Regions from separate parts of the Promicromonospora sp. Populi genome, predicted to be linked through region 3. Evidence: riboswitches for the same ligand, from Rfam matches in the RefSeq annotation. Region 3 holds a riboswitch; each other region holds the start of a gene.
The links. A riboswitch is a leader RNA that binds a small molecule or an ion and turns the genes downstream of it on or off. The one in region 3 is predicted to bind S-adenosylmethionine.

Region 1 (7,554 bases), 250 kb from region 3:
ATTCTCGGCGCCACCGACCACGTCCGGGTCGGGATCGGCGTGATGCCCACGCCCCTGCGGAACGTGGCGCTCACCGCGATGGAGGTAGCGACGGCCGACGGCATGTTCCCGGGCCGGCTCATTCCCGGGATCGGGCACGGCGTCCAGTCGTGGATGGCGCAGGTGGGAGCCAAGGCCGCGTCACCCCTGACGCTCATGCGGGAGTACTCGACGGCGCTGCGCGCGCTGCTGGCCGGTGAGCGGGTCACTACCTCGGGCCGGTACGTGTCGCTGGACGACGTCGCGCTGGACTGGCCGCCTGCACGGCCCGTGCGAGTGCCGGTCGCCGCGACGGGGCCGAAGTCGCTGCGCCTGGCGGGTGAGGTGGGCGACGGTGTGGTGCTGGAGGACTCCGTGGGCCTGGCGAGGCTGCCGGCCGCACTGGAGCGGATCGCCGAGGGGCGCGCCGCGGCCGACCAGGACGCCGCGGAGGAGTTCACCGTGGTCCAGTTCGTGTACGGCGGGACGGGGCCGGACGCGGCCGCCCGCCTGCGCGCGGAGACCAGCAAGACCGGCCGGGAGGTGACCGAGGACGCGCAGCTTGCGGACTATGCGGTGTGGGGTGACGCCCAGGCGCTGGCCGACGGCGTGCGCCGGTTCGGCGCGGCCGGCGCGGACACCGTGGCGATCCAGCCGACGGCGGACGACCCGGACCTGGAGCGCCTGGCCGACGTGGTGGGCGAGGCGCGGGAGCTGCTGAGCGAGGCCTGACGACAGCCGAACGCCGGGGCCGCGCCGTCTCTTGGACGGTGCGGCCCCGGCGTCGTCGTACTACCGGCCGGTCAGGCGATCAGAAGTCGCGCGGCGGCGGGGCGAACGAGGTGGTCCCGCCCGTGCCCGGCTCGGGGCCGGGGTTGACGTGGGGCTCCGCTGCGGGGGTTGCGGCAGCGCCGCCGCCGTCCGACAGGTTGTTCAGGAAAGCCTCGACGCGCGAGCGCATGGGGCCGATCAGCGCACCGCCGACACCGACGATCAGAATTCCGGCCAGGGTGGCCAGGAATGCCACCAGGACGGGCATTGTCACGGTGGTGCCGATGCCGATCTGGTTCACGGCGGCGATAACACCCAGCGCGAGAATGAAGAACGAGACGGCCTTCGCAACGAAGGGGCCGTAGGAAACGCGGCCCAGGGTGTTGAGAAGAAGGTCCTTCACGGCATTCGCGATGGCGCCTGCGATCACGACGATGACGATTGCGACGACCAGGCTCGGGAGCCACGCAACGATGTCGTTGACGATCGCACTCACCGGGTTGGTGGGCCCGAATGCGCTCAGCGCGAGCTGGAGCGTGATCAGCAGGATGAAGTAGTAGATGATCTTCGTGAGCAGCTCGATCGGCTCGATGCCCGACCCGGCCAGCAGCCGGTTCGCTCCCGCGCGCTCGAGCACCTTGTTGAAGCCGATACGCCTCAGGATCATCCCGACGAACCGGGCTATCGCCTTGGCGATGAAGTACCCGATGAGGAGAACGATCAGGAACACGAGGAGCTGTGGGATGAAGCTCGCTATCGCGCCCAGAGCGTTCGTGAGCGGTTCCAGCCAGTTGACGGCTTGCACAGTCATACCTGTATTGAGGAATGGCAAGGTTCTCTCCCCCTTCGAGATTTTTGCGGCACCTCCGCCACGCCACCGTTGACGCGGCGTAAAGGTGCCAGCACTCCATGAACATATGCCGCACAAGCGCATTCTGCGCGTCGTGGGTTTATCTCCGGGGCGCGTTGTTAGGTAGATCGAGAACATCGACGCAGGTCAGGCCACCCCGCCCACGTACCGAAGAGCGTTTAGCCTGGCCGGATGGATGCCCTGCATGAACGGACCGCCGTCGAGCTCCGCGATCTCCTCGCTGCCGGCGAGCTCACGCCCAGCGAGGTCACCGAGTATTTCCTCGACCGGGTGGAGCGGCTGGGTCCCGACGTCGGCGCCTTCGCCACCGTCACCCCGGACCTCGCGCGCGAGCGCGCCGCGGCACTCCAGAAAGCCGGTGTCGACGGTCCGCACCGCAGCGGGCCGCCGCCGTCAGGCAGCCTGTGGGGCCTGCCCACCGGGGACAAGGACCTGTGGAACCGCGCCGGGGTACCGACGGGCTTCGGGTCGCGTGCGTTCGCGGGGCTGCCGCCGGCGCAGGAGAGCGACGAGATGGTCAAGGTGCTCGACGCCGCCGGCGTTGTGAGCCTCGGCAAGACGGCCGCGCCAGAGCTGGGTTTCCCCGCCTACACCGAACCCGTCGGCCTCCCGCCGGCGCGTACGCCGTGGGACCTGACCCGCGGCGCGGGCGGGTCGAGCGGCGGGGCGGCCGCGGCGGTGGCGGCGGGGCTGCTGCCGTTCGCGCCCGGGTCCGACGGCGGCGGCTCGATCCGCATTCCGGCGGCCGCCTGCGGCGTCGTCGGACTGAAGCCGACGCGCGGGCTGCTGCCCGCGGGCAGCGGCGTCGACTCGCTGGGTGGACTGGTCGTGAACGGTCCGATCGCGCGCACCGTGGCCGATACCGCCCTCCTGCTGGAGGCGATGCTCCCGCGCGACGCCGAGGGCGGCGTCGCGCACCCGTACACGCTGCGGGCGCCGTCGTATGCGGCGGGGACGTACCTGGCGGCGGCGCAGCGCGCCGCGCTGCCCGCGGGTGGCGCGGCCGGGGGCGGTGTGGCCCGCATCGGCGTGACCACCTCGTCGGCGTGGGACGGGTTCTACGACATCGTGGTGTCGCCAGAGGCCAGGGCCGGGCTGGACGCGGGTGTGCGCGCCCTGTCGGGCCTCGGGCACGAGGTCACCGAGCTGGTCCTGGACGAGGCTCCCGAGTACGCACCGGCCTTCCGGACCCTGTGGATGGGCGGCGCGTCGGCGGTGCCGATCGACGACCCCGAGATCCTCGGGAAGCTGGAACCACTCACGCAGTGGCTGATCCGGTCGGGTCGAGAGGTCCCGGCCCGACAGCTCGGCGAGGCGGTACGCATCCTCACGGCCTACGAGCGGTCGCTGATCGCACAGCTCAGCCCGTACGACGCCGTCGTCACGCCCGCGCTCGCGCTCACCCCCCGGCCCATCGGGTGGTACGACGCCGAGGATCCGGAGCGGAACTTCGAGCAGCAGTGCCAGTACACGCCGTTCACGTCGTGGCTCAACGTCGCCGGGCTGCCCGCCATCACGGTGCCGACGCACTGGACCGCGCCCACTGCCGAGGCGCCCGCCGGGCTGCCGATGGGGGTGCAGATCATCGGCCGGCCGGGCGGCGAGCCCACCCTGCTGGCGCTGGCGGCTCAGCTGGAGGCGGCCCTGCCGCGGCCGCACGCGTTCCCCCTGTGACGTGCCGGACGTGCGGGCCACCGACGGTGACCTGCACGTCTGGTATGTGCTACGCCTCGTCCGGAAGGCAGCCGAAGTCCTCGTCGAAGCCCAGGGCGGCAGTCGCCAGCAGACCCTCCAGGCCGGAGCCCTCGGGCACGGGGCGCGGGTCGTCGGTCACTACCCACAGGCCGTCGACGACGTCGTACCCGGCCTGCGGTCCGTCCGTCACCAGGCGCCCGACGGCGGCGACCAGGCGCTCCACCTCTTCCCCCGCGGTGCCGACGCCGACCGAGGCGCGCACCGCTCCGGCGTCGAACCCGAGGCGGCCCAGCAGCGGGTGCGCGCAAAAGCGGCCGTCCCGCACGCCGATGCCGTGCTCCGCGGAGAGGTACGCGGCCACCAGGCCCGGGTCATCAGCCGGCGACGGTGAAGGTCACGACGCCCACGGGGTCGACGGCGTCCGCCCACACCCGCACGACCTCGACCCGGTCGATCGCCTCCAGCCCGGAGACGAGCCGACGGCGCAGCGCGTTCTCGTGGGCCGCGACATCGGCCGGGTCGAGTGCCGCCAGCTCTTCGCACGCGGCCGCGAGCGCCACCGCACCGATCACGTTGGGCGAGCCGGCCTCGTGCCGGGCGGGGCCCTCGTGCCAGTCGGTGCCGGAGACCCGCACGCGCCGCACGGCGCCGCCGCCGGCGAGGTAGGGCGTGCCGGTGTCGAGCCAGTCGCGGCGGCCCACCAGGACGCCCGCGCCGAAGGGGGCGTACGTCTTGTGCCCGGAGAAGGCGAGGTAGTCGACGCCGGTCGACTCCAGCGAGATGCGTCGGTGCGGCACGAGCTGGGCGCCGTCGAGCACAACTCGCACACCGAACTCGTGGGCCACGGCGACGATCTTGTCGATGGGTAGCGACTCCCCGGTCACGTTGGAGGCGCCAGTGAGGGCGAGGAGCGCGAACGGTCGGTGTGCGGCGGCGTCGGCCAGCTCCTCGCGGATCTGGGCGATCGTCTCGGCGACGGTGGCGCCGCCGGTCAGCACCGTGGCCTCGGTGGTGCGCTGCCAGGGCAGCAGGTTGGCGTGGTGCTCGACGTCGAGGACGAGCACGCGGCCGGGCTCGCCGTCGGGCTGCGCGGGGACACATCCGGCGAGCAGGTTCAGGGAGTCGGTGGTGTTGCGGGTGACGATCGTCAGGTCGTCCTCGCGGGCGCCGACAAACGCGCCGATGGTGCGGCGGGCGGTCTCGTAGAGCGCCGTGCTCACCTGGGAGAGGTATCCCGCGCCGCGGTGCACGCTGGCGTACAGGGGGAGCACCTGGGTGACCCGGTCCGCGACGGCCTGCAGCGCCGGGGCCGAAGCCGCGACGTCGAGATTGGCATACGTGACGCGTGTGCCGTCCACGAGCGGGACGAGCGTGCCGCCGCCGACCACGGAGCGCAGCGGAGCGGCGTCGTCCACCGTGAGATCACGGGCAAGGGTGGGTGCAGACATGTAGTCCTCCACAGTCCTGGGGGAGGTTCCCCCGCGCTTGCCGCGCGCGGGCTGCGCGCGGCCAGGTCGTCACCCGGGGCACCCCACCGCGGAGGGAGGGTTGCCGGCCAGCGAGCCGGGGCTTCGCGCTGACACTCATGACCTGCCGTTATCCTCTGCTGCGGGTAAAAGCTCTGTCAACGGACGTCTCAGATGCTGGTCCCACCATCTGGTCGCCGCTGCGCGGCCGCGAGGCCCGCGATCCGGACTGCACCGATCACTGACGCGTACCGCTCGCGGGCCGCGAAGTCCGCCCGGGTCCACACCGCCGGCCGGCCGAGCTCGGCGCAGAGGTGCAGCAGCCGGTCGTCGCCCAGGTAGACGGCGACGTGTGCGCCGTATGCGGCCGCGCCGTGGTTGAGGCTGCGGTTGAACAGGACGAGGTCCCACGGCTCCAGATCGCCGAGCCGCGGATGGGCCAGGGAGGTGTCGCCCCAGAGCTCGCTCGACCGGTGCGGCGGAACCTGCCGCCCTGCCAGGCCCAGCACGGAGTATGCGTAGAGCTGGCAGTTGGCGCCCAGCTCCGGGCCTCCGCTCGGGCCCGGATCCGCCGCCGCGGCCCGCGGATCCACAGCCTGTGGATGACGGGCACCGTCGTAGGGCGCGTCCCAGACCCACGCCGGTAGACCGGGCACACGCTCCGGCCAGCGCTTCAGTGCGTCGAGCAGATCGGTCGTCGTCGTCACAGTGCTGCAAATCCTATGACTCCAATAGGGATCGCCTGTCGAGACACTGTTCCACCCACCGGACACCTGTCGTAGGGTTGGCAACGACCATCCCGAGCGGCCGAGTGACGTGGCACGACGACGCCGCAGCAACCCAGCGTTCCCGCTACAGCGAGAACGGACACGGGTGCTACCGCCACGACCGATGGAGGAGAGTTACATGAGCGATCCCGCGCACCCCGAAGCCCACCCTGCCGAGGGCTACGCCGGCGACATCACGCCCCAGCAGGCCTGGGACCTGCTCGCCGCCGACCCGGGCGCCACCCTCGTGGACGTCCGCACGCAGGGCGAGTGGCGCACGATCGGCATCCCCGACACGACGTCGCTGGAGAAGCAGCCCCTGTTCGCCGAGTGGGTACAGGCCGGCGGCCGCCCCAACCCCGGGTTCCTCGAGGAGCTCAAGGCGGCCGGGATCGGCGACGGCCCCATCGTGTTCCTCTGCCGCTCCGGTCAGCGTTCGATCGGTGCGGCGCGGCTCGCCACGTCAGCGGGCATCGCGCCGTCGTACAACGTGCTGGAGGGCTTTGAGGGCGCCCCCGGGGCCGACGGCGTCCGCGACCAGCAGGGCTGGAAGGTTGCCGGCCTGCCCTGGACGGACGGCGCCGCGTGACCGTCACCGGCGCGTTTCCCCCCGGCGCGAGCCCGGGCGGGTCCGGCCGCAAGCCGCTCCCCCGCGGCGTCCGCCCGGCGACCCTCGCCGTGCGCGGCGGCCACCAGCGCACCGAGTTCCAGGAGACGAGCGAGGCACTGTTCCTCACCCAGGGCTACGTCTACGACGCGGCGGCCGACGCCGAGGCGGCGTTCGCGGGCGACCTGGACCGGTTCGTCTACTCCCGCTACGGCAACCCGACGGTGCACACGTTCGAGGAGCGCCTGCGCCTGCTGGAGGGCGCGGAGGCCTGCTACGCGACCGCCTCGGGCATGTCCGCGGTATTCACGTCCCTGGCCGCGCTCGTGCAGTCGGGGTCGCGGATCGTGGCGGCCCGGGCACTGTTCGGCTCCACCGTGGTGATCTTCGAGGAGATCTTCAAGAAGTGGGGCGTGCAGACCGACTACGTGGACGGGCACGTGCTGTCCCAGTGGGAAGAGGCCCTGGCGACCCCGGCGGACGTGGTGTTCTTCGAGACGCCGTCGAACCCCATGCAGGACATCGTGGACGTGCGCGCCGTCGTCGACCTGGCGCACGCCGCCGGAGCGACCGTGGTGCTCGACAACGTGTTCGCCACCCCGCTGCTGCAGAAGCCGCTGGAGCTGGGGGCGGACGTAGTTGTCTACTCCGCGACCAAGCACATCGACGGGCAGGGGCGGGTGCTGGGCGGGGCCATCCTCGGCCCCACCGAGTACGTGACCGGGCCCGTACAGACGTTCATCCGCAACACCGGGCCGTCGCTGTCGCCGTTCAACGCGTGGACCCTGCTCAAGGGGCTGGAGACGCTCCCGGTCCGCGTCGCGGCGCAGGGTGCTGGCGCGCTCGCCGTCGCGAACGCCCTGGAGGCGCACCCCGGGGTGGGCGCGGTGCGGTACCCGTTCCTCGACTCGCACCCGCAGGCCGACCTGGCGCGGTCCCAGATGAGCGGTGGCGGCACGGTCGTGACGTTCGACCTCGCGGTCCCCGAAGGGTCGGACGCCGAGGCCGCGAAGAAGCACACGTTCGGATTCCTCGACGCCCTGCAGGTTATCGACATCTCGAACAACCTCGGCGACGCGAAGTCCCTGGTCACGCACCCCGCGACGACCACCCACCGCAAGCTCGGCGCCGAGGGCCGAGCCGCGGTAGGCATCGCAGAGACGACGGTCCGCCTCTCGGTCGGACTGGAAGACCCCCTGGACCTGATCGAGGACGTAGAACAGGCCCTAGCGGTACTGCCGGGTTAGCTCCAATGGCCGACCCTGGCTCGTCTCCTTTGAGTCCTAAGTTTCTTCGCTTTGAGCCGGCTCAAAGCGAAGAAACTTAGGACTCAAAGGGGAGAGTCACCCGGAGGCGGGC
Region 2 (7,554 bases), 2.6 Mb from region 3:
GGGATCGTGAACCCCAGGAGCACCACGAAGGCGAGCCCCAGCCCGGCCATGGCGGCCAGCCCGCGCCATCGTGCGACGAGCAGCACGACGACGGCGAACACGGCCGCCAGCAGCGCGATCGGCAGGTCGCGCTGGAAGTCCATGAACACGAGCGGGTCGACGCCGGGCTGCGCGACCTGGGAGATGTCGACGGCGGTGATGTGGTCGCCGGTGGCGAGCGGCACCGACGGTCCGGGCGACTGCATCTGCGACTGGCTGCCGTCCGCGAGCTCGACCGGGATGCTGCCGGTGGCCGGGTCCGCGGGGCCCGCCACCGTCACGTCGACGAACGACGTGCCCTCCGCCCGCGCCTGCACCCGGCCGGGCACGTCGCCGCCGTCCGGCCACAGCAGCCACAGCCCGGCCAGCGTCAGCAGGAGCGCCGAGACCAGGGTCATGACCAGCAGAAACGTCGTGCGGGGCGCGGCAGGGCCGGCCGAGCCGTGCGAGTGGGAGGGCGGCATGCGCACATCCTGACCCACCGGCCGGAGGCGGGCGCGGGGAGGGCGCGGTACGGGCCCGCTACAGGTTGAACCCGCCCGCGACCTCGATGTCCTGCGCGGTGACCCAGCGGGCGCCGTCGGACAGCAGGAAGGCGATGACCGAGCCCGCATCGTCGGGCTCACCGATCCGCCCGAGGGCCGTGCGCTGGACGAGCTGCGCCGTCATCTCGGGGAACTCCTCGAATGCCCCACCGGCGAACGGGGTGCGCGTCGGCCCCGGGGACACGGAGTTCACGCGGATGCGGCGGCCGCTGAGCTCCTTGGCGAGGTACCTGGTCAGCACGATGACCGCGCCCTTCATCGACCCGTACGCCGAGTACCCCTCCGACAGCCCGGCCGTGCCCGCCGAGTTGCTGGCGGTGTTCACGATCGCCCCGCCGTCGTCGAGCAGCGGGAGCAGTGCCTGCGTGACCAGGTACGGGCCCTTGAAGATGACGCTGTAGAAGTGGTCGAGCTGCTCCTCGGTGGTGTCGGCGAACAGGGTGCCGCCGCCCATCCCGGCGTTGTTGACCAGCCCGGTGAACTTCTGCGCGCCCCAGGTATCGGCCAGGGCCTGTTCGACGGCGGTGCGGAACGCGGGGAACGTTGCACTGTCGCCGACGTCGAGCGGGAGGGCGACGGCGGTGCCGCCGGCCTCCTGGATGCGGGAGACGGTCTCGGCCGCGCCGTCCTTGTTGGAGTTGTAGGTGACGATGACGCCGGACCCGCCCTCCGCGGCGCGGATCGCGGCGGCCTGCCCGATGCCGGAGCTGGCTCCGACGACGATGGTGATCGACATGGTGTACCTCGTGTCCTGATCGTGTGCTGCTTGTCGAATAGTGCTGTTGGCCGACGGCCTGAGGCAGGCGCCGCGGCGCTCTGCCCCCTCGACAAGTCAAGGCGATGCAAGGGCCCGATGGTGATAGCGTTCCTCGCACGTTCTTGCCTGATCCTGCTCGGACGGCGATTCCCGGAACCTGGAAGAGGAAGGTGGTCTCATGGACCTCGACCAGCTGCGCACCCTCATCGACCGATGTGCTCCCCCGGGTACGAGCGAGCCGCTGCCAGGCATCTCCCTGTGCCGGGAGGTCGTGTCCGGGCCGCCGGAGACCTCGACCACCGGCACCGTCTTCGCGCTCATCGCCCAGGGAGCCAAGCAGCTCCGGCTCGGCAACCAGACCGTCGACTACGGGCCGGGCGAGTACCTGGTTACCTCGATCGACCTGCCGGTCATCGGGCAGTTCACCGAGGCGAGCGAGGTGGCCCCGGCAATGGGCTTCGGGATGACGCTGACCGCCTCGGCCATCGCTGAGCTGCTGCTGTCAGCGGACACGCCGGGGGCAGGCTCAGGGCCGGGGGCCCGGCGCGGGTCGGCGTCCGGGTCCGACTCCGGGTCGGGCTCCGGGGCCGGGTCGGGCTCCGGGCCGGCGAGCGCGGCCCCGCCGTGCCGGCGCTCGCGACCAGCCGGGCGCCCGCGGAGCTGCTGGACGCCGTCGGGCGGCTGATCCTCTTGCTGGACCGGCCGCGCGACCTGCCCGTGCTCGGGCCGATGGTGCAGCGGGAGATCCTGTGGCTGCTGATCACCGGGCCGCAGGGCGACACGGTCCGGCAGCTCGGCCTGGCCGACAGCAAGCTCACGCGCATCAACCAGGTGGTGCAGTGGATCCGGGCCAACACCGCCGAACCGCTCCGGGTCGAGGATCTCGCCCAGCGCGCCGGCCTGAGCGCCTCCGCGTTCCACCGCACGTTCCGCGCGGTGACCGGGTCGAGCCCCCTCCAGTTCCAGAAGCAGCTCCGGCTGGTCACCGCGCGCCAGATCCTCGCGTCGCAGGACTCGAGCGTCACGCAGACGGCGTTCGCCGTCGGCTACGAGAGTGCGGCCCAGTTCAACCGGGAGTACCGCCGCTTCTTCGGCGCCCCACCGGGCCGAGACCGGAACCGCATCCCTCAGGCCGCCCCTCTGGGCGTCAGCCCGTGAGATCCGGTGTCAGCGGGCGTATCCCCCGCCGGGCACGTCGAAGACCTCCTCCAAGGTCGTGACCCCGGTGTCGCGCATGTAGGCGGCCAGTTCGCGGCCCACCCAGCGCAGGTGCCAGGCCTCGGCGGCGTACCCCGTGACGGCGCTGTTCTGCGGTGTGTACCGGACGACGAAGCCGAACGCGGCGGCATGCTCGGCGACCCAGCGCCCCTCGACTGTCTCGCCGAAGCACTTCTCGAAGTCGCACCCCGCTTGCGTGGAGCTGCCGACGTCCACCCCGAGGCCAGTCTGGTGCTCGCTGTGCCCCGGGCGGGCCGACACCTTGTCCGCCTCCGCGGCGCCGAGCTGCGCCACCCAGCCCTCGTAGACCTGGGCCTGCTTGGCGTACGCGCGGTAGGCGCTACGCAGCGTGAGGTGCACGCCGTCGGCGTCGGCGGCCGCCAGCAGGGCGGTGAGGTCGGGGGCGGCGGCCGGCTGCACAAGGTAGCCCCGGACCGTGGTCAGGTCGGGCTCGAAGGCCGGGTCGAGCGGCCTGCCCTTGTTGACGACCACCCACGGGCTCGTGGGGTCGGTGATCGAGTGCGCCGCCAGGTCGATCGCCGGCTCGTCGCTCGGCGGGGCCGGGGCCGGGGCCGGGGCTGGGTCTGCGGGGCCCAACTCTGCAGAGCCCGGCGGCGCGAGCGACTCCGGCGTCGCCCCTGCCGCGCGTGGCTCCTGGAACACGGTCCCGATGGCGCCGGGCGCACACCCCGCGAGGAGCAGCAGCAGAGCGAGCGCAAGCAGGGCGAGCAGCAGCGGCGCGCGCGGAAGCAACGTGAGCGGAAGCGGCGCGCGAGCGCCCGTCGTCGTACGCGGCAGGGGTGGGCGGTCCGAAGAGGTGGTCACACCGGTTCGTGTACGTCGGCCAAGCCCTCATGCCAGCGCACGGGCTGTGACGTGGACAACACCTACGAACCTGTAATGGGCGGGTCTCCGCCGGACACACTGAGTCGGAAGCATGTCTCCTCACCCCCGGAGCCCGCCCTGGCCACGAACACGGATTCGCACCCCCTCGTGCCGGGCACGCTCACGCCCGAACGCACGGAGGAGCTCTTCGCTGCGCACGCGACCGCCGTCTACCGCTACGCACGTTCCCGGCTCCCGGCAGCCGAGACGGACGACGTGGTCGCCGAGGTCTTCGCGATCGTGTGGCGCAAGGGCGAGCTGCCCGACAACCCACGCGCCTGGCTCCTGGGGGTGGCGCGCCGGGTGATGGCGAACCAGGCGCGCGCCCGGCACCGGCGGATCGCGCTGGTCGAGCGGGTGCGTGCACATCCCGAGCCGGCAGGCCAGGACGAGGTCCGCCTGACCGGCGAGCTCGACGAGCTCCGGCGCGCGATGGCGCTGCTGCGCCCCGCCGACCGCGAGGTCATCGCCCTGCTCGGCGCGGCCGAGCTGTCCACGGCGGAAGTCGCCCAGGTCATGGGCTGCACGACGGCGGTCGCCGCCACCCGGGTGCACCGGGCCCGACGGCGGCTGCGCGCGGCCTACGAAAAGCTGACCGAGAGAGGAGCCTGACGTGGCCGATCGTGACCAGTTCGATGCTGGGCGGTTCGATGTCGACCGGGCCGACTCTGACCAGACCGAGAACGAGCTGACGCGCGTGCGCCGCGCCCTGCGCGAGGTCGAGCCCGAGATCGATCTGGCGCGGCTGTACGCCGAGTCGCGGGCTCGCGCAGGAGATGCGGCGCCCGGACTCGCCCCCGCGGACCGGGTCGGCACCGAACGTGTCGAGATCCTGCTGCGCGATCCCGGGTCTGCCGCCTGGCGGCCCCGGTCCGGAGCTCGCCGCGGGCAGGCGTTCGCGTGGGGGGCGGCGGCCGCCGCGGCCGCGATCCTCGCGGTGAGCCTCGCCGGCCCACCTGTGCTGCGTGCCCTCCCGGGTTCGGCCCCGAGCGCGTCGACCTCCGACCCGTCGCGGCTCCTCGACCTGACGGCCGATGACGTGGTCACCCGCGCGGTGCAGGCGATGGGCAGTGACAGCTGCCGGCTCAAGTCGCGCTCAACCCTCGGAACCGAGTCGACGTCCGGTTTCGACGCCCTCCCCCCGACGGGTGCGGAGCCGCCCAAGGCCGTGCTGCTGGACGACCAGCCCCTGCAGGCGCTGCATGCGGTATCGATCAGTGCGCTGTTCGGCCTGCCCCAGCTCGAAGGCACGGACTATCTCCTCCACGAGGACCTTGGCATGGAGTCGGTGGACGGGCAGACGGTTGTGCGGATCAGGATCACCCCCTCGGACACCCTGGTGCTGGACGGTGCCGTGACCCGCTTCGAGCTGCTGGTCGACGTGGCGACCTGGCTGCCGCTGGCCGGGGAGATCCGGGCCGAGTCGGACCAGGGCAGCCAGTACGTCATGCACAACGAGTTCACTTGGGCGGGTTGCACCGAGCCGAGCCCGGGGCCGACCGAGCACGACGACACACCCGGGTCGTGATAGCGCGTAGCCCGTGGTGCGGCTGCTCGCTTGGCACACTTTTTGTTGGCGACGGTCCGAGGCAGATGAGTGTCCGAGGGATGGACGCTTTCGCGACCACATGCCGGGCATGCTTACGATCCAGGTCAATCATCCAGAGCGGTCGAGAGTCCTGGCTCAACGACACCGCAGCAACCTGCCTCCGGAGCGCCAATTCCGGGCAAGGTGCTAACGCCAGGTCCGATGGAGCTGATACGCATGGCAGTCGAGTTCACGCCCCCGCACCTTGCCCACGCAACGATTCTGGGCTACCCGCGCATCGGCCGACGACGCGAGCTCAAGCGCGCCGTCGAGGCACTCTGGGCCGGACGCACCACCACCGAGGAACTAGAGGCGACCGCCCGTGACCTGCGGCTGACCACAGCACGCCATCTCGTCGGGCTCGGCCTTGATGCGGGCTCGGCCGCCGTCCCCGGCTCGTTCTCCTTCTACGACCAGGTGCTCGACGCCGTCGCCCTGCTCGGCGCCGTGCCCGAACGGTTCCGGGACCTCGCGATATCGGCCGACGGCGCCCCCGGCCGCCTCTCCCTGGAGGGCTACTTCACCCTGGCCCGCGGCGAGGGCGACAAGCCGCCGCTCGAGATGACCAAGTGGTTCGACACGAACTACCACTACCTGGTCCCCGAGATCGGGCCGGACACCCCTATCGGGTTCGTCGACGACCGCGCGGTGCGTGAGTTCACTGAGCTCGCCCAGCCCGCGGACGGCGGCCAGGCCGTCGTGACGCGGCCCGTCCTGGTGGGGCCGGTGACGTTCCTGCTGCTCAGCAAGGCGGCCGGGCCCTCTGCCGCGGCTTTGCGGGGCTCGCAAGCTCACTCCTCAGCCGCGGGCGACGCACCCGCAGGGTTCCGTCCCCTGGACCGGCTCGACGACGTCGTCGCCGCGTACGCCGAGGTGCTCCGCGCCCTGGCCGCCGCGGGCGCCCCGTGGGTGCAGCTCGACGAGCCCGCGCTGGTCACCGACCTCCTCGACGTCCCCTTCGACGAGGTGGCGGACGCCGTCCGCCGGGCGTACTCCCGGCTCGCGACCGACCTCTCCCCCGCGCCCGGCGCGGACGGCGTCCCGGCGGAGCGGCCCGCGATCCTGGTCACCGCGCCGTACGGCGGCCTGCGCAGCGACGCCGGCGACGGGCTGGCCCTGCTGGCCGGCACCGACGTCGAGGCGATTGCTGTCGACCTGGTCCGCGGCGCCGTCCCCACCGGCGTCGCCGGCGACGGGATCGCCGGAACGGTCCCCGGGTTGGAGACCAAGACCTTGGTCGCGGGCGTCGTCGACGGGCACAACATCTGGCGCGCGGACCTCGACGCCCGGCTGACCACCCTGGAGGGCCTGACCGCGCTCGGCGCGGGGGCGGTCGCCGTCGGCACCTCGACGTCGCTGCTGCACGTGCCGCACGACGTCGCCGACGAGCCCCGCCTGGACGCCGGCCTGAAGTCCTGGCTCGCCTTCGCCGACCAGAAGGTCGCCGAGGTCGTCACGCTGGCCACCGGTCTGGCCGAGGGCCGGGCGGCGGTCGCCGACCAGCTCGCCGAGTCGACGGCGGTGGTGCGGTCGCGCGCCGAGGCGCCCGGCGTCGTCGTGCCGACGGTCCGGGAGCGGACCGCGGGCCTGACCCCCGCCGACGTCGAGCGCGCGCCGTACGCGGAGCGCGCCGCCGCGCAGCAGGCGCGGCTCGACCTCCCGCCGCTGCCGACCACCACCATCGGCTCGTTCCCGCAGACGTCCGAGATCCGGCAGACGCGGGCCGCCTGGGTGCGGGGCGAGCTGTCCGACGCCGAGTACACGGCAGCGATGCGTGCCGAGATCGCGAGCACCGTGGCGCTCCAGGAGGAGCTGGGCCTGGACGTGCTGGTGCACGGTGAGCCCGAGCGCAACGACATGGTGCAGTACTTCGCGGAGCAGCTCGACGGGTTCGCGACCACGGTGCACGGCTGGGTGCAGTCGTACGGTTCGCGCTGCGTGCGGCCGCCGGTCCTGTGGGGCGACGTGTCCCGGCCCGCGCCGCTGACGGTGGACTGGACCGCATACGCGGCGTCCCTGACGAGCAAGCCCGTCAAGGGCATGCTCACGGGACCGGTCACGATCCTGGCCTGGTCGTTCGTGCGCGATGACCTGCCGCTGGGCGACACGGCCGACCAGGTCGCGCTGGCCCTGCGGGACGAGGTGACGGACCTGGAGGCGGCGGGCATCGGCGTCGTGCAGGTGGACGAGCCTGCGCTGCGCGAGCTGCTGCCGCTGCGCCGGGCCGCGCACGCGGGCTACCTGGACTGGTCGGTGCGCTCGTTCCGGCTGGCGACGTCCGGGGCACAGACCTCCACCCAGGTGCACACGCACCTGTGCTACTCGGAGTTCGGGCAGGTCATCGGCGCGATCGACGGCCTGGACGCCGACGTGACGTCCGTGGAGGCCGCGCGGTCCCGCATGGAGATCGTGCCCGAGCTGGCCGACGCCGGGTACGGGCGCGGCATCGGGCCGGGGGTCTACGACATCCACAGCCCGCGGGTGCCGTCGGTCGAAGAGGTGACCGACCTGGTCTCTCTGGC
Region 3 (7,554 bases):
CTCGCCGAGGGGAAGCCCTACGGGAACGAGCGGGACAACGGCACGCCGATATCGCAGCCGTACAACGGGCAGCCCTACTTTGTCAGCGAGTACGGCGGCATCTGGTGGAACCCGGAGGCCGCCGCGACCGCCTCGGGCAGCTCGCCCGACTCGTGGGGCTACGGCCAGCGCGTCGCCGACGAGGAGGAGTTCCACACGCGGTTTGCGGGCCTCACCGACGCGCTCCTCGACGACCCGCTGATGTTCGGCTACTGCTACACGCAGCTCACTGACGTGTTCCAGGAGGAGAACGGTGTCTACCGGTTCGACCGCAGCGAGAAGCTCGACGTCGACCGCGTCCGCGCCGTGCAGGTGCGGCTCGCCGCCTTCGAGAAGGGCGACGGCACGGCGCCCTGACCAGCACAGCACTCCGGTCAGACGTACAGGTCACCCGCGTGACCTGTACGTCTGAAACATGGTCGACATCTTGCAGTTCTCTTTAGTCTTTTCACCCCGCGCATCACCCAGTCCACAGGGTCGCTTGAGGGGTGCACAATAGGCCGGTGACGTACCGGTTCCTCAAGCTCATCCTCTCGCTCCTCGTGCTCGTGCTTCTGCGCCCGCGCGTCACTGGCCTGCAGAACATCCCGAGGCGCGGCGCCGTGATCCTGGCGAGCAACCACCTGTCGTTCATCGACTCGCTGCTCATCCCGATCATGGCCCCGCGGCACGTCGCGTTCCTGGCCAAGGCCGAGTACTGGACCGGCAAGGGCATCAAGGGTCGGCTGTCGCGCTGGTTCTTCACCAAGATGGGCGACATCCCGGTGCAGCGGGACGACCCGCGCGCCGGGCAGCGCTCCCTGGAGGACGCCCTCGCGGTGCTGCAGCGCGGCGGCGCGTTCGGCATCTACCCCGAGGGCACCCGCTCACGGGACGGCAAGCTGCACAAGGGCCACACCGGCGTCGCGTGGCTCGCCCTGACCGGCAAGGCTCCCGTGGTCCCGGTGGCGCTGCTCGGGACCGACAAGGTGAAGCCCATCGGCAAGATGCCGCGGTTCGCCCGGGTCGAGCTGCACTTCGGGGTGCCGATCGACCCGTCCCGCCAGATCGCGGCCGGCACCAAGCCGGCCCAGGCGCGACGCGAGCTGACCGAACAGGTCATGCAGTCCATCCAGGCGATGAGCGGCCAGGAGCGCGCGGACACGTGAGCGCCGTCGGCTTCGGTGCGGCCAGGACGTTCGGCCTCGGCGGGCGCGGACCTTGGCTCGCTCTTGTCGCAGGTCTCGTAGTGCTGGGTGGGATCGAAGTGCTGGTGCTGCATCTGATCGCCGGCGCACTGCTGCCCGTGCCCGTTGCGCTGGCCGTCGACCTCGTCGCCGGGGTGCTCACGGCAGCCCTGCTGGTCGCGTTCGTCTCGCCGCTGTGGTCACGGCACCGCGTGGCCGGCGGGGTGGTCCGGTTCCGGTTCGGCTGGGTGGGAGCGGTGGACGTGCCGCTCGCCGACGTCGCCTCGGCCGCGGTGCACCGGCCGACGACGACAAAACCCTTGGAGCTGGGCGTCGGGTTCGACGAGACCACGGGACGGACCTCGCTCGTGCGGTCGACGGCGTCGCCGGCCGTCCTGGTCGAGCTGTCGCGCCCGGTCGAGGGACGGGTACAGGTGTGGCGGAGGGTTCGGACGTCGTCGGTGCTCGTCGGCGTCGCTTCGCCCGAAGACCTGCTCCAGGCACTCACCGCTCCGCAGTCCTGACCCGTCACCCCGACGGGTGGGTCACAGCCGCGTGATCCGGATCGCGTCCGCCACGACGTATGCGGTGCCCTGCGTCCAGCGGCTGACCGCCACGACCGTGCGGGTACCCGCCGTCATGGCATAGGTGCCGAGCGAGAGCCAGGCACCACCACCCGTGGACTGGTCAACCCGGATAGTCGACGAGCCGGTCCCGGTGTAGACGATGAACGGCGTCGACGTGTTGTAGCCGGCGATCCCGGGGAACCACGCCTCCACCCGGTACGAACCGTTGGACGGGATGGTCGCCGAGAACGTCGCCAGGTCGCTGACCTCGGCCGGCGTCGCGTACCGGTAGTTGGCGCCGTACCGCTCGGCCGAGAACGCCGACGTCAGCCAGGAGCCGCCTGCCGCGAAGCCCGCCGACGTGTTGTCCACGATGACCGACCAGGTCGAGCCGGACAGGGCCGCCGCCACCTCGGACCGCAGCTGCGGCAGCATCGAGTACAGGACGTCGCCCGGGCAGGCCGTGGCCGTGTAGTCGCGGTGCCCGTAGATCTGCGTCGGCGCGATCCCGTACTGGTCGCAGATGTAGGCGCACAGCTCCACCAGCCGGCTCCAGAGCTGCGCGGGCGGCGTGGCGCTCGTGTAGGTGCCCTGGTTCTCGATCCCGATGGCCTGGCTGTTCTGGCCGGGGGCGTGCGCGCCGACTACCGTGCCGCTGCCGTTCTGCAGCCGGGACAGCGAGCCGTGCCGTCCCTCCATGACGTACCCGCCACGGCTCAGCGTCAGGTGCTGACCGGTGTCTACCCAGCCGTTGGCGAAGTGCCACTGCTGGATGTCGCGGGCGATCTGATAACCGGCGGCCTGCGAGTAGTCGGTGACGTTGGCCGACGCCGTGTGGTGGATCAGGATCTTGTTCGGGTTGGCCGCGACGGGTTCGATGGTGCCGCGGGCCGCCGCTGCGCCCCAGGTGGCGCAGCTCGCGATGGTCGGCGTGACGACCTCGACCCCGGCCAGCGCGCCCGGCGGGGCGTCGGCGGGTGCCTCGGGCTCGGGGGCCAGGGACGGCGAGGCGGCGGGGTCGGCACCGAGAGGTGTCGCGACAGCGGGCGCCGCGATCGTCGCGCCCGCGGCACCGATGCCGAGGACGACGGCGCCGCGCAGCAGCTCGCGCCGCCCGAGAGATGCGTGGCTGTGTTCAGTGTGGTCGGTGGGGCTGTGATCGTGATCGTGCACGGTGGTGCCTCCACGGTTCGGTCGCTGGGGGTAGGGGCCGATTTCATCCGTAGTATCGGCCGACCGTGCATCCGACCGATACATCACATCAGGGATATACCCTGCAGGCGATGTCCAGCCAGCACTCAGCGGGGACGGGAGACGGTCAGGCCCGCGCGCTCCAGGAGGTCCAGGGCCGGGCGGTGCTTGTTGAACGTGTACACGTGCACGCCGGGCGCACCGGCTTCGAGCACCTCGCGCGCGAGCTCGGCGGAGTACCCGATGCCGTGCTCGTGCTGGGCCTCGGGGTCGACGGCGCCGTCGGGCGCGGTGAGCCGGTCGAGGTCCCGCAGCAGGTCGGCGGGTGCGGCCACCCCGGTGAGCTCCTCGACCCGGCGCAGCCGGCGCGCCTCCGTGGTGGGCAGGATCCCGGCGAGGATCGGGATGGTCACGCCCGCCGACCGGGCCTCCTCGACGAACCTCGTGTACGACTGCGCCCGGTAGAAGAACTGCGTGATCGCGAAGCTCGCCCCGGCCTCCTGCTTCTCCAGCAGCCGCCGGATCTCCTGCTCCCGCGTGGTGCCGGCCCCGGGATTACCGTCCACGAACGTCGCGACGGCGATGGTGAGCGGGCGGGCGGCGGAGCGCAGGGCTGTGCTGGCATCCGCGGCGCAGCGTCGTTCGTCCACCTGCCGCAGCAGCCGGACCAGGTCGATGCTGGAGTGCACGTCGTCGTCCGTGGGGCGCCAGTGGGGCTCGTCGCGCGGCGGGTCACCCCGCAGGGCGAGGAACGACCGGACGCCGGCCTCGAGGAACTCGTCGATCACCTCGGACACGTCCTCGCGGGACGCGCCCACGCAGGTCAGGTGGGCAACCGGCAGCACGGGCGTACCCCGCAGCAGCGTAGCGAGCACCTCGCGCGACGTCGCCCGGTCGCCCCCGGCCGCCCCGTACGTGACGGAGACGAAGTCCGGCCGCGCGGCCACGAGCCGCTGCGCCGTCTCCCAGAAGTTCGGCGCGGCGTCGGGCCGACGCGGTGGCATCAGCTCGAACGACACCGTGGGGCGGTGCGGGTGTATCTCGGCGACCATGGCTGCTCCATCGAACCTGGCGTGAGCACCTTACGTCCTCACGCCACGGCCACGTGGCAGGAAGTCGGCAGGTTGCTGCGGTGTCACGGAGCCAGGACTCTCGACCGCTCTGGATGGGATCGCCACCATGCTATGCGATTGTCCAGCACTGGGACAGATTCCGTCCGCTCGGCGAGACGACCCCAACCAGGTCCGCGCCGCCTACTTCACCGAACCCGCGACGAGGCCGCCCACCAGCCGCTTCTCGATCAGCATGAACAGGATCACCACGGGCACGATCGCCACGATGGACACCCCGAACACGTAGTGCCACGAGGTCTCGTACTGCCCCACGAACTTGGTCAGCGCCACGGACAGCGGCTGGTTGCCCGCCGTCGTCAGCAGCACCAGCGACGCCGCGAACTCGTTCCAGGACGCGACGAACGTGAACACGACAGCCGTCACGATCCCGGGCCACACGAGCGGCAGGTTGATCTTGGTCAGGACGGTGAACGTGCCGGCGCCATCGATCTGCGCGGCCTCGTCGATCTCCTTCGGGATGCTCGCGAAGAAGCTGTGCATGATCCAGACCGCGAACGACAGGTTGAACGCCGCGTTGACCAGGATCATCGCGCCCCACGTGTCGAGGAGCCCGAGGGCGATGAACTGGCGGAACAGGCCCGACGTCAGCACCGCCGGCTGCAGCATCTGGGTCACGATCACGAGGAACAGGAACACGAGCCGACCGGGGAACCGGAACCGCGCCGTGTAGTACGCGGCAGGCAGCGCCACGGCGAGCACGAGCAACGTGGCGCACAGCGAGATCACCAGGGTGGAGATCAGGTTCTGCAGGAGCGGCGTCTCAGGCGTGGACCACATCGTGACGTAGTTCTCCCAGTGCCACTCCGTGGGGAAGTAGGTGGGGTCTACGGACCTGATCTCCGCCTTCGTCTTCACCGAGCCGAAGAACATGATCAGGTACGGCAGCATGAACACGACCAGCACCACGAGGCCGGCGAACATGCGCAGCAGCAGGGACCCGAGCGGCACCTGGTCTTCCGTGTACTTTCGCACGCGCGGCCGGTTGTCCGACGGCGGCTGGGTCGCCTTGCGCGGCGCGGTCGCCGATGCGGTGGTCGCGGTCATCAGACCTCCTCCAGAGGGCGGACGACCCGCACGTAGATGGCGACGATCCCGATGACCACCAGGAACGCGATGACAGACAGCGCACTGGCCAGGTCGATCTGCCGCTGGTTCTGCATGTACTTGAAGATCATGGTCATGATCGTGTCGGCGTCATACCCGGGGATGGACCCCGTCATGACGCGCAGGATCGGCAGCGAGTTGAACACGTTGATGATGTTGATCAGCACCGCCACCGACACCGCGCCCCGCAGCTGCGGCAGCACCACGCTGAAGTAGGTACGCAGGCCCCCGGCGCCGTCGATGCGCGCGGCCTCGACGGTCTCGCCGGGGACCGTCTGCAGCCCGGCCAGGATCGTGTACGTGGTGAACGGCAGCGACACGAACACGGCGACCACGATGGCCCACGCGAACGCGGTCTCGGGGTGCCGGGTCCAGCCGTAGCCCTCTGGTGTATCGATCAGGCCGATGTCCACGAGGAACGAGTTGATGATGCCGAAGTACGGCTCCAGGCCGTAGTGGACCACCAGCGTCGTCATGACCACGCTGGCGGCCCACGGCACGATCACGGCCATGCGCACGATGCGGCGTCCCGGGAACGCCTTGTTCAGCAGCGCCGCGAGCGCGAGCGAGCCGACCAGGGTGAGGCCCACGACCACGACCACCCAGATGACGGTCCGTCCGAGGATCGGCCAGAAGTACTGGAAGCCGATCACCGCCGCGAAGTTCGCGAGGCCTACGCCCCCGTCGTCCACGCCGCTCTGACTGATGTCGCGGGTCGAGTTCCAGAACATCACGCCTACCGGGAACAGGACCACGGCCGCAATGAGTGCGACCGCGGGCCCGATCCACGGCAAGGCCTTCAACAGGTCCTTCACCGGGTTCCTCGTGCTTTCGGTTCAGCGTCGGATGTGGTCGACGCGGGCTTGCTTGTAGCGGTCAGCGCCGGGCGTCAGCCCGCGTCGACCTGTGCCTGGATCTCGGTGAGCACGTCCTGCGCCGTCCGGTCGCTGTCGAGCTGGCCGAAGAGCGCCTTGAACGCGGAGTCCGCCGCCTGCCAGTCCGGGTTGGTGCTGGGGTAGAACTCCGCGTCGGGCAGCACGTCGAGGAACGGGGCGAGCGCCTCGTCGTCGGCCAGCTGCTCGGAACCCGACAGGGTGGTGGGCAGGAAGCCCTCGCCCTGGACCCACGGGACGTACACGTCGGCGGTGTAGAGGTAGTCGAAGAAGGCCGTGATGGCCTCCTGCTTGTCACCGTCGTTCTGGAACGCCATGAGGTGGTCGGCCACACCCAGCGTGAACGGGCTGCCGTCCTCGGTGGGGATGGGGTGGATCGAGTACTCGAGGTCCGGGTTGTCGGACGCGATCTGGCCCACGCTCGGCGGCAGGCCAACCTGCATGCCGATCTGGCCCTGGACGAAGATGTCGAACAGCGGGCTGCGGTCGGTCGCACCGGCGTCGGCCTGCGTGGCGCCCGCGTCGATCATCGTCTTGATGAACTCGGCACCCGGCAGGTTCTCCGGGGTGTCGATGGTGATGGCGTCGGAGTCACCGAAGGTACCGCCGCCGCCCCACAGCCACACGGCCGCCTCGGCCTGCGCCTCCTCGGAACCGAGCGGCATGCCGTAGCCGGCCACCCCGTCACCGAGCTCGGAGACCAGCGTGGCGGACTCGAGCAGCTCGTCCCACGTGGTGGGGACCTCGGCGCCGGCCTCTTCGAGGAGCGCGTCGTTGACGAACAGCGCACGGGCCGACGCGATCCACGGCAGGCCGTAGGTCGTGTCACCCACCGCTGCGTTCTCCAGGAACGTCGGCTGGAAGTCGGCGTAGGTCTCGTCAGAGGTGACGTCCTCGACCGGGTACAGCAGCTCGTCCTCGGCGAAGCCGGCGAAGGGACCGCCGTTGTAGATGTCCGGGGCCTCGCCACCCTGGATCTGGGTGGCGATGACGGACTCGAGGTTGTCCCACGACTCGACCTGCAGGTTCACGGTGATGTCCGGGTTTGCTTCCTCGAACCCGGCGATCACGTCCTCCCACAGGCCCTGGGTGGAGTCGGAGTAGGCGGGGACGAGCAGGTCGAGAGTGGTTGCGCCACCCTCCGCGCCGTCGTCCGACGGGGACCCGCCGAACCCGCAGGCCGTCAGGCCGGTCGTCGTGGCGAGCGTGATCGCGAGGATCCCGCCGAGCCTCTTGTACTGCGCCATTGCTACTCCTTGGTCTTGTCGTGCTCGTTCGTGGTGCAGGTCACGTTTTCACTTGGCCCTTAATCTGTCAATGGTTCTAACAAACCTGTGACATACGGGTGACACGGTGGTCTAGAACGGTCCGCCAAGCCAGTGGAGAAGCCAAAAGGGAGGACCGCAGCCTGTGGCTGCGGCCCTCCTTGGGTATGTCTTCGGTAGTCATCCGGGCCGACGGC
Region 4 (7,554 bases), 1.9 Mb from region 3:
GTTCGCGACGCCGTCGCCGCGCGAGATGGTGCTGCGCTACGCGCTGCTGGTCCTGGTCCTGTTCATCACGCTCGGCCCGTTCCTGTGGCAGCTCTCCACCTCGCTCAAGGGGGCCAGCGAGGACGTGTACACGACCAACCCGAGCTTCCTGCCGAGCGCGCCCACGCTGGCGAACTATGTGCAGGCGTTCGAGACGGTCCCGATCCTGAACTTCGCCGGGAACTCGATAGTGGTGGCGGGGATCGTGATCTTCGGCAACATCGTCGGAGCCACGGCTGCCGGGTATGCCCTGGCTCGGCTGAAGTTCCGCGGCACCAAGCTGGTGCTCGGGGCGATCGTGCTGACGATGCTCCTGCCGGGTGAGGCCACGATCGTGGCGCAGTACCTGACGATCCGGCAGCTAGGGCTCGCCGACACCCTGCTCGGCGTCGCCCTGCCGGGCACGATCGGCATGCTCAACGTGCTGCTGATGCGCACGGCGTTCGCGGCCATCCCGAAGGAGCTGGACGACGCGGCGCTCGTGGACGGGGCGAACGCCTGGCAGCGGCTGCTGCACGTGGGCCTGCCCAACGTGCAGGGCATGCTCGCCGTCATCGCGATCTTCTCGTTCATCGGTGCGTGGGACGACTTCCTGTGGCCGCTCATCGTGCTCACCACACCCGACAGGTTCACGCTCACCGTGGGCCTGGAGTACCTGTCCGGGACGTTCACGAACAACCCGCGGGTGGTGGCCGCGGGCACCATGATCGCGTTCATCCCCATCGTCGTGTTCTTCGCGGCGCTGCAGCGGTACTTCTTCCGCGGTGTCGACGAGGGGGCGATCAAGGGGTGACCCAGAGCGTCGACCGGCCCGGCCGCAGGCCCACGATCGCGGACATCGCCGCTCACGCCGGGGTCTCCCCGACGGCGGTGTCGTTCGCGCTGAACGACCGCCCAGGGATCAGCGAGCAGACCAGGACCCGCATCCTGGCCGCCGTCGCCGAGCTCGGGTGGCGACCCAACGTCGCCGCCCGGGCGCTGGGCGGCCGCCGCGCCGACACGGTCGGGCTGGTCGTCGCGCGCCCCGCCCGGACGCTGGGCGTGGAGCCGTTCTTCGCCCAGCTCGTCTCGGGCCTGCAGGCGCGGCTGTCCACCGACCTCGTGGCCCTCCAGCTGCTGGTCGTGGAGGACATGGCCGCCGAGCTCGACGTCTACCGCCGCTGGGCAGCCGAACGGCGTACCGACGGTGTGGTCCTGCTCGATCTTGAGCAGGACGACCCGCGCCCCGACGAGCTGGTGCGGATGGGCCTGCCCGCCGTCCTGGTCGGCGGCGACGGGTTCCCCGGACCGGTGCCTGCCGTGTTCGCCGACGACCACGCCGCCATGACGGCGCTCGCCGAGCACCTGGCTACGCTGGGGCATGTGCAGGTCGGCCACGTGGGCGGCATCCCCACCTACGTGCACTCCGCGCGCCGGGTCACCGCCCTGCACGACGCCGGGGCCCGCCTCGGCCTGACCATCACCACCGTGCCGACGGACTTCTCGCAGGACGAGGCCGCGGCAGCCACTCGGGCCCTCCTGGCCCGCGACGAAAGGCCAACTGCAATCGTGTACGACTCCGACGTGGCCGCACTCGCGGGCGTTACCGTCCTGGCCGAGGCCGGGCTCAGCGTGCCGGGCGACGTCTCGGTAGCGTCCTTCGACGACTCCGAGCTGGTGCGCCTCGCGCACCCGCCGCTCACCGCGATGACGCGCGACACCTTCGAGCTCGGCGAGCTCGTCGCGGCGACCACGCTGTCGCTGGTCCGCGGCGAACCGGTGCCCGACGTCGTGCGCGCGGCCACCCCCGAGCTGACCGTGCGCGGCAGCACGGGCCAGGTCCCGGGGGCCGCCGCGTGACCGGGCCCGCACACGTCCCGGCGGGACTGCCGGGCGTGGGCCTGACCAGCGAGCACGCGCGAGAGGTGCGGCACGACGGCGCAGGCCGCACCGTTGTGCTCGACGACCTGGACGTCACTCTCCAGGCCGGCGTCGAGCTGCGCTACACCCTCCTGCCGGTGCTCGACGACGAGCTCGCCTACCGCTCGACCTACGTCGGGATCGACCTGCTGCTCGACGACGGGACGTGGCTCGCGCAGGCCGTGCCTGATGGCGCGCTCACGGACCAGCACGGCATGGCCGCGACCGCCGTCGGGCAGGGAGACGCGCGGATCCTGGTGCCCGACCACTGGAACCTGGTCCGCGTGGACCTGTCCGCCGCGGCGGACGCCGCGCCCGGCCGCCGCGTGCGCGCGGCGGCCGTCGTGACCGCGCCGCCGGACGGCGGGCCCACCGAGGTGTGGCTCGACGCCGTGACCCTCGGGCCGCGCCCGGAGCGCACGATCACCGGCCGCACCGACCTTGTGGACACCCGGCGGGGCAGCCACTCGTCGTACGCGTACTCCCGGGGAAACACGGTGCCTGCGGCGGCCGTGCCGAACGGCTTCACGATGTGGGTGCCGTTCACGGACGCGGCGTCGGACCGCTGGCTCTACTCCTGGGCCGCGCACAACGGGCCGGACAACCGCCCGCGCCTGCAGGCCGTCGGCATCTCGCACGAGCCGAGCCCGTGGATGGGGGACCGCGACCAGCTCGCGTTCCACCTCGTCCCGGCGCGGCCCGGTGACGACGAGGTGCCCGACGCCGCTCTGGAAGCTCGCGCCCTCGCCTTCTCGCACGACGACGAGACCGCCCGCCCGCACCTGTACGAGGTAGGCCTGGACGGCGGGGCCCGCGTGGCCGTTGCGGCGTCGGACCACGGCGGCGTGCTGCGGTTCACGTTCCCGCCCGGGGCCACGACCGGCCACCTGCTGATCGACGCCGTGAGCGACTCCGGCGCGGATGGCCCGCCCGTGGCCGTGACGGTGCACGACGATGGCACGTTCACCGGCTGGAGCGACCACGGCAGCGAGCTGTCGGTAGGCCGCAGCCGGATGTACGTGGTGGGCCGGATCTCCCGCCCGGTCCTGCGCACGGGCCAGGCCCGCGGCCGGGACCACGCCACCTACGCCACGGTGGCGCTGGACGCCGACCGCACGGTCGAGGTGCGCGTCGCGACGTCGTACATCGGTGAGGACTTCGCCTGGCGTGCCCTGGACCGGGAGGTGTCCGGCACGTTCGACGAGGTCGCCGACCGCGCCCGCGCACAGTGGGAGGAGCGCCTCGGGGTGCTCGACGTCGAGGGCGCCACCGACGAGCAGCAGGTCACCCTCTACTCGAACCTCTACCGCCTGAACCTGTACCCGTCCTCCTACACGGAGGTGGGAGCCGACGGCGAGGCCGTGCACGCCTCGCCCGTGCTCGACGGCGCGCCCGTGGTGCCCGGCGAGATGTTCGTCAACCACGGGTTCTGGGACACCTACCGCACCTGCTGGCCCGCCTACGCGCTGCTGTACCCGCAGGTCGCGGGACGGCTCGCCGACGGGTTCGTGCAGCAGTACCGCGAGGGCGGCTGGGTCGCGCGCTGGTCCTCGCCCGGCTACGCCGACCTGATGACCGGCACCTCGTCCGACGTCGCCTTCGCCGACCTGTACCTGCGCGACGTCGACCTGCCCGACCCGCTCGCCACCTACGACGCCGCGCTGCGCAACGCGACCGCACTGCCCACCAGGTCCGGCGTGGGCCGCAAGGGACAGGGCTTCGCCCTGACCAACGGCTGGGTGCCCCGCGACGTCGACGAGTCGGTGTCCTGGAGCCTGGAGGGCTACATCAACGACGCCGGGCTGGCCCGGATGGCGCAGGCGCTCGCGGACGCGCCCGGTACCCCGGAGGGCCGTCGTCGCGCCCTGCGGGACGAGGCCGCCTACCTGCGGCAGAGCGCGCTCGGGTACGTGCACCTCTTCGACAACAAGACGGGCTTCTTCCGGGGGCGCGGGCAGGACGGGTCGTTCAACCCGGCCACGTTCGACCCGGACGAGTGGGGCGGCGACTACACCGAGTCCGACGCCTGGAACTTCCTGTTCCACCCGGTGCACGACGGCGCGGGCCTGGCCCGCCTGCACGGCGGGCGCAAGGGGCTCGCGGAGCTGCTGGAGCGGTTCTCAGCCACCCCCGAGCGGGCGGACAAGCCGGGCACCTACGGCACGGCGATCCACGAGATGTTCGAGGCGCGCGACGTGCGGCTGGGCCAGCTCGGGCAGTCCAACCAGGTGTCGCACCACATCCCGTACGTCTGGCTGTTCGCGGGCCGGCCGGACCGTACGCAGGAGACGGTGCGCGAGATCCTGGCCCGCCTGTGGACCGGCAACGACCTCGGGCAGGGGTACCACGGCGACGAGGACAACGGCGAGATGTCGGCCTGGTACGTGCTCTCGGCGCTCGGCCTGTACCCGCTGGAGATCGGGTCGTCGCGCTGGGCGATCGGCTCGCCGCTCTTCGAGCGGGCGGTGGTGCACCGGCCCGACGGCGACCTCGTGGTCGAGGCGCAGGGTGCGGCGGACCAGTGGTACGTGGCGGGTCTGGCGGTGTCGGACGGCGACGGCGCGACGCGGGCAGTCGTGGCGCCGTCGGTGGAGCATCGCGAGCTGACCGGGGGAGCGACCCTGCGGTTCGACCTGTCCGGGACGCCTACGCGCTGGGGGGTGCCGTCGTCGGACGATGAGTCCGGTTCCGGTTCTGACGCCGGAGCCTCACCCGCCGGGCCGTGGCAGCGGGCCGACGGCGGCTGGCGCACCAGCGGCGCACCCCTCTCGCGCCTGACCGACGGTGATCTGACGGCCTCGGTCGAGGTGACCGGAGTCCTCGAGTGGCGGCCGTCCCGTGAGATCCCGGAGGGTGCCGTTATCCGCGCCTACACGCTCACGTCGTCGACCGGGGACCGGGTGCCGCCGTCGGCCTGGCGGCTGGTCGCGGACGACGGGCGCGTGCTGGACGAGCGCTCCGGCGAGGAGTGGCCCTGGCCGGGCCAGCTCCGGCCGTTCGTGCTGGCCGAGCCCGCACCCCTTACCGGCCTCCGGCTGGAGCTGGGCGACGACGGCGCCCTGGCCCAGATCGAGTTGCTCTGCGGCTGAGATCCTGCGGCTTCGGTCCGTTGCTCTGAGATCGGTCAATTAACCGACCGATCTCAGAGCAACGGACCGAAGTCGGTGATGGGTCGCTGCAAGGGACCGAAGTCAGCGGTCGGACCGTGCGGCACTCTCGGCGAGACGCATATCCCGGCATATGAGATCTGGCCGAGGGATTGTTGACTTCGATGGGTTCCATTCGTATCTTCTCTACATCGGGATCGACCGCACTAATCCGACCGGAATGGTGTGGTAAGTCCCGGCAGGTCATGAGCTCCGATGCAAAGCCCCGGCTGGTCGGACGGCAACCCCCCGCGCGGGTGGGTGCCCCGGGTGAGGACCAGGCCGTCCGCCGCCCGGCGGATGACAACACGCGTCGCTCGCCGTCAGGGCGAGCAGGTGAGGAGAACGACGATGACCCGGAGCGCTGCGTCCGCCGTCCACGTGTCCCTGCCGTCCAGGTACGTCGCTGCACGGGCCGGTGTGGCCCCCCGCGAGGACATGTGTTGTCGCTGTTCCTGTCGCTGACCGCGGCAGACCCGACCCGCTGACCGGCCCTCGCCGGTCCTCCGCTCGGACCACCCCTCGGCGCCACGCGCCGAGCCCCGGCCGAAACCGGCCCTCACGTTCCTGACCGGACGTCTCTCTCCTGCTTTCCGGCAGCCTCCGCTCCCGGGTGACCCATGAACGCCGTCGCACATCATCCGTGCGCCGCCGGCAGGGGCCGTCCGGGCGCCGTCGCGCAGCCGCAGCCCGAACGGAGCCCCGCCGTGCCGTACCCACCGCAGCCCACGTCCCTCTCCTCCGCCGGTCCCTCGCCCCGCCCCCTCGTGCTCGGCGTGGACCTCACCTCCGCCGGCGCCCGCCCGGGCGCCCACCGCGCCCGCGGCCCGGTAGCGCCTCGTCCGTTCGACGGCGAGCGGTTCCTCCACCTGATGCGGACCGCCGACCGCGGCCTGCTCGACCTCGTCACCCTCGACGAGAGCTTCCTGCTCCACCCGGGGCGCAGCAAGGTCACCGGGCGGCTCGACACGGCCGTCGCCGCGGCCCGCGCCGCCCGGGTCACGACCGGCGTCGGGCTTGTGGCCGCCGTCGACACCGTGCACGTCGAGGCGGCCCACGCCGCCGTCGCCCTGAGCAGCATCGACCGCGCGAGCGGCGGCCGGGCAGGCTGGCAGGCCACCCGGCACAGTGCGGTTCCCGAGCCCGACGAGGCGTGGGCGGCCCGCGTCGAGCTGGGCATCCACTCCGTGACCCGGGTCTGGACCGGTAGGCCAGGTACGGGTGCCGGGGCGGTCCAGCTCGACGCCGACGGCCGGTTCCGCGTCGACCACGACGGCATCCGGTTCGCCGTCCGCGGCCGGCCGGCGAGCGGCGGCGACCCGTTGCCGCGCGTCTGCCCGCCGGTCGTCGTGCGGGTGCGCTCCGAGGCGAGCGCCGCGCTGGCCGGGCGCACGGCCGACGTCGCGCGGATCGCCGTGACCGACATCGCGCACGCCGTCCGGCTGCGCCGCCTCGTGCGGGACTCGGCCCTGTCCGCCGGGCGCGACCCCGAGGAGGTGCGGGTGCTCGCCGAGGTGTACGTGGTGCTCGCGGCCGAGCGGGCCAGCGCTCGCGCGCGGCTGGAGCTCGTCGAGGCGCTCGAAGGCACCGCGCCCATGGGCAGCTCGCTCGTCTTCGCGGACACCCCGGACGAGCTTGCCGTGCTCGTCGCCGACTGGGCGTCGGTCGGTGCCGCCGACGGGTTCCTGCTGCGCCCGTCCTCGCTCAGCTCGGACCTCGACGCGATCACCGACCACCTGGTGCCCGCCCTCCAGCGGGCGGGGCTGTTCCGCACCGAGCGCACGGAGACGACGCTGCGCGGGTCGCTCGGGCTGCCCGACGCCGACGCGGTCGACCGGGCGCAGCCCACGGGCCGGCTGCTGAGCGCCTGACGCGGGCGCCGACCGCACCCGAGCAGCACCGCACCAAAGACACCACACCCATTCGTGAGGGAGAACAAATGACCACCCCTGAGGCGCAGACGCCTGAAGCGCAGACCCCCGAGCTGCAGGACCCTGAGCTGCAGAACCCCGAGGCAGCCGGCGCCAAGGTCGCGAGCGGCGCCCTGCTGATCGACGTCCGCTCGGCGGCCGGGCGGGCGTCGTCGGGCGAGATCCCCGGCGCCACGCTCGTGGACCGGGACAACCTCGACGCGCTCTTCGGGCCGTCCGACCACCCGGCGATCACGGTCGACACGCCGGTAGTGATCGTGTGCGGCTCGATCAAAGGCTCCGGCCCGGTCGCCGAGGCGCTGGCCGCGCGCGGCTACACCGACGTCTCGCACGTCGACGGCGGGTTCCCCGCCTGGAAGGAGGCCGGACTGCCCGCCACGGAGCCCGAGCCGAGCGCCGCGCCATGACGGGGTTTGCCACCCGCCAGGTCCACGCGAGAGCAGCCACGTCCGACGGCGGTGCGCCCGACGCCGCGCCGTCGGGCCGCGTGACTCCGCGCGCGACGCCGGTGTACCTGACCGCTGGCTTCGAGTTCGAGC

Region 1: another riboswitch for S-adenosylmethionine. It lies ahead of AB1046_RS17830 (aminotransferase class V-fold PLP-dependent enzyme); the one in region 3 lies ahead of AB1046_RS16740 (methylenetetrahydrofolate reductase).
Region 2: another riboswitch for S-adenosylmethionine. It lies ahead of metE (5-methyltetrahydropteroyltriglutamate--homocysteine S-methyltransferase); the one in region 3 lies ahead of AB1046_RS16740 (methylenetetrahydrofolate reductase).
Region 4: another riboswitch for S-adenosylmethionine. It lies ahead of AB1046_RS01775 (LLM class flavin-dependent oxidoreductase); the one in region 3 lies ahead of AB1046_RS16740 (methylenetetrahydrofolate reductase).

Annotation. Positions count from the first base shown of each region.
Region 1 covers NZ_CP163528.1:3,942,001-3,949,554, reverse strand. Annotated here, with positions in the region: gene AB1046_RS17845 (LLM class flavin-dependent oxidoreductase) at 1-750, shown strand, start outside; gene AB1046_RS17840 (hypothetical protein) at 830-1,600, opposite strand; gene AB1046_RS17835 (amidase) at 1,832-3,334, shown strand; partial or broken gene AB1046_RS17830 (aminotransferase class V-fold PLP-dependent enzyme) at 3,384-4,803, opposite strand; SAM riboswitch class IV at 4,832-4,946, opposite strand; gene AB1046_RS17825 (hydrolase) at 4,992-5,528, opposite strand; gene AB1046_RS17820 (rhodanese-like domain-containing protein) at 5,728-6,177, shown strand; gene AB1046_RS17815 (O-succinylhomoserine sulfhydrylase) at 6,174-7,442, shown strand.
Region 2 covers NZ_CP163528.1:1,079,371-1,086,924, forward strand. Annotated here, with positions in the region: gene AB1046_RS04870 (YibE/F family protein) at 1-503, opposite strand, end outside; gene AB1046_RS04875 (SDR family NAD(P)-dependent oxidoreductase) at 562-1,320, opposite strand; gene AB1046_RS04880 (AraC family transcriptional regulator) at 1,520-2,026, shown strand; gene AB1046_RS04885 (helix-turn-helix domain-containing protein) at 1,966-2,499, shown strand; gene AB1046_RS04890 (M15 family metallopeptidase) at 2,509-3,384, opposite strand; gene AB1046_RS04895 (RNA polymerase sigma factor) at 3,553-4,056, shown strand; gene AB1046_RS04900 (hypothetical protein) at 4,058-4,972, shown strand; SAM riboswitch class I at 5,099-5,201, shown strand; gene metE (5-methyltetrahydropteroyltriglutamate--homocysteine S-methyltransferase) at 5,210-7,554, shown strand, end outside.
Region 3 covers NZ_CP163528.1:3,695,296-3,702,849, reverse strand. Annotated here, with positions in the region: gene AB1046_RS16760 (glycoside hydrolase family 2 protein) at 1-396, shown strand, start outside; gene AB1046_RS16755 (lysophospholipid acyltransferase family protein) at 543-1,187, shown strand; gene AB1046_RS16750 (hypothetical protein) at 1,184-1,729, shown strand; gene AB1046_RS16745 (N-acetylmuramoyl-L-alanine amidase) at 1,751-2,944, opposite strand; gene AB1046_RS16740 (methylenetetrahydrofolate reductase) at 3,070-4,014, opposite strand; SAM riboswitch class I at 4,019-4,134, opposite strand; gene AB1046_RS16735 (carbohydrate ABC transporter permease) at 4,216-5,139, opposite strand; gene AB1046_RS16730 (carbohydrate ABC transporter permease) at 5,139-6,014, opposite strand; gene AB1046_RS16725 (extracellular solute-binding protein) at 6,089-7,339, opposite strand.
Region 4 covers NZ_CP163528.1:406,627-414,180, forward strand. Annotated here, with positions in the region: gene AB1046_RS01760 (carbohydrate ABC transporter permease) at 1-832, shown strand, start outside; gene AB1046_RS01765 (LacI family DNA-binding transcriptional regulator) at 829-1,878, shown strand; gene AB1046_RS01770 (GH92 family glycosyl hydrolase) at 1,875-5,027, shown strand; SAM riboswitch class IV at 5,287-5,399, shown strand; gene AB1046_RS01775 (LLM class flavin-dependent oxidoreductase) at 5,792-6,955, shown strand; gene AB1046_RS01780 (rhodanese-like domain-containing protein) at 7,024-7,422, shown strand; gene AB1046_RS01785 (O-acetylhomoserine aminocarboxypropyltransferase/cysteine synthase family protein) at 7,419-7,554, shown strand, end outside.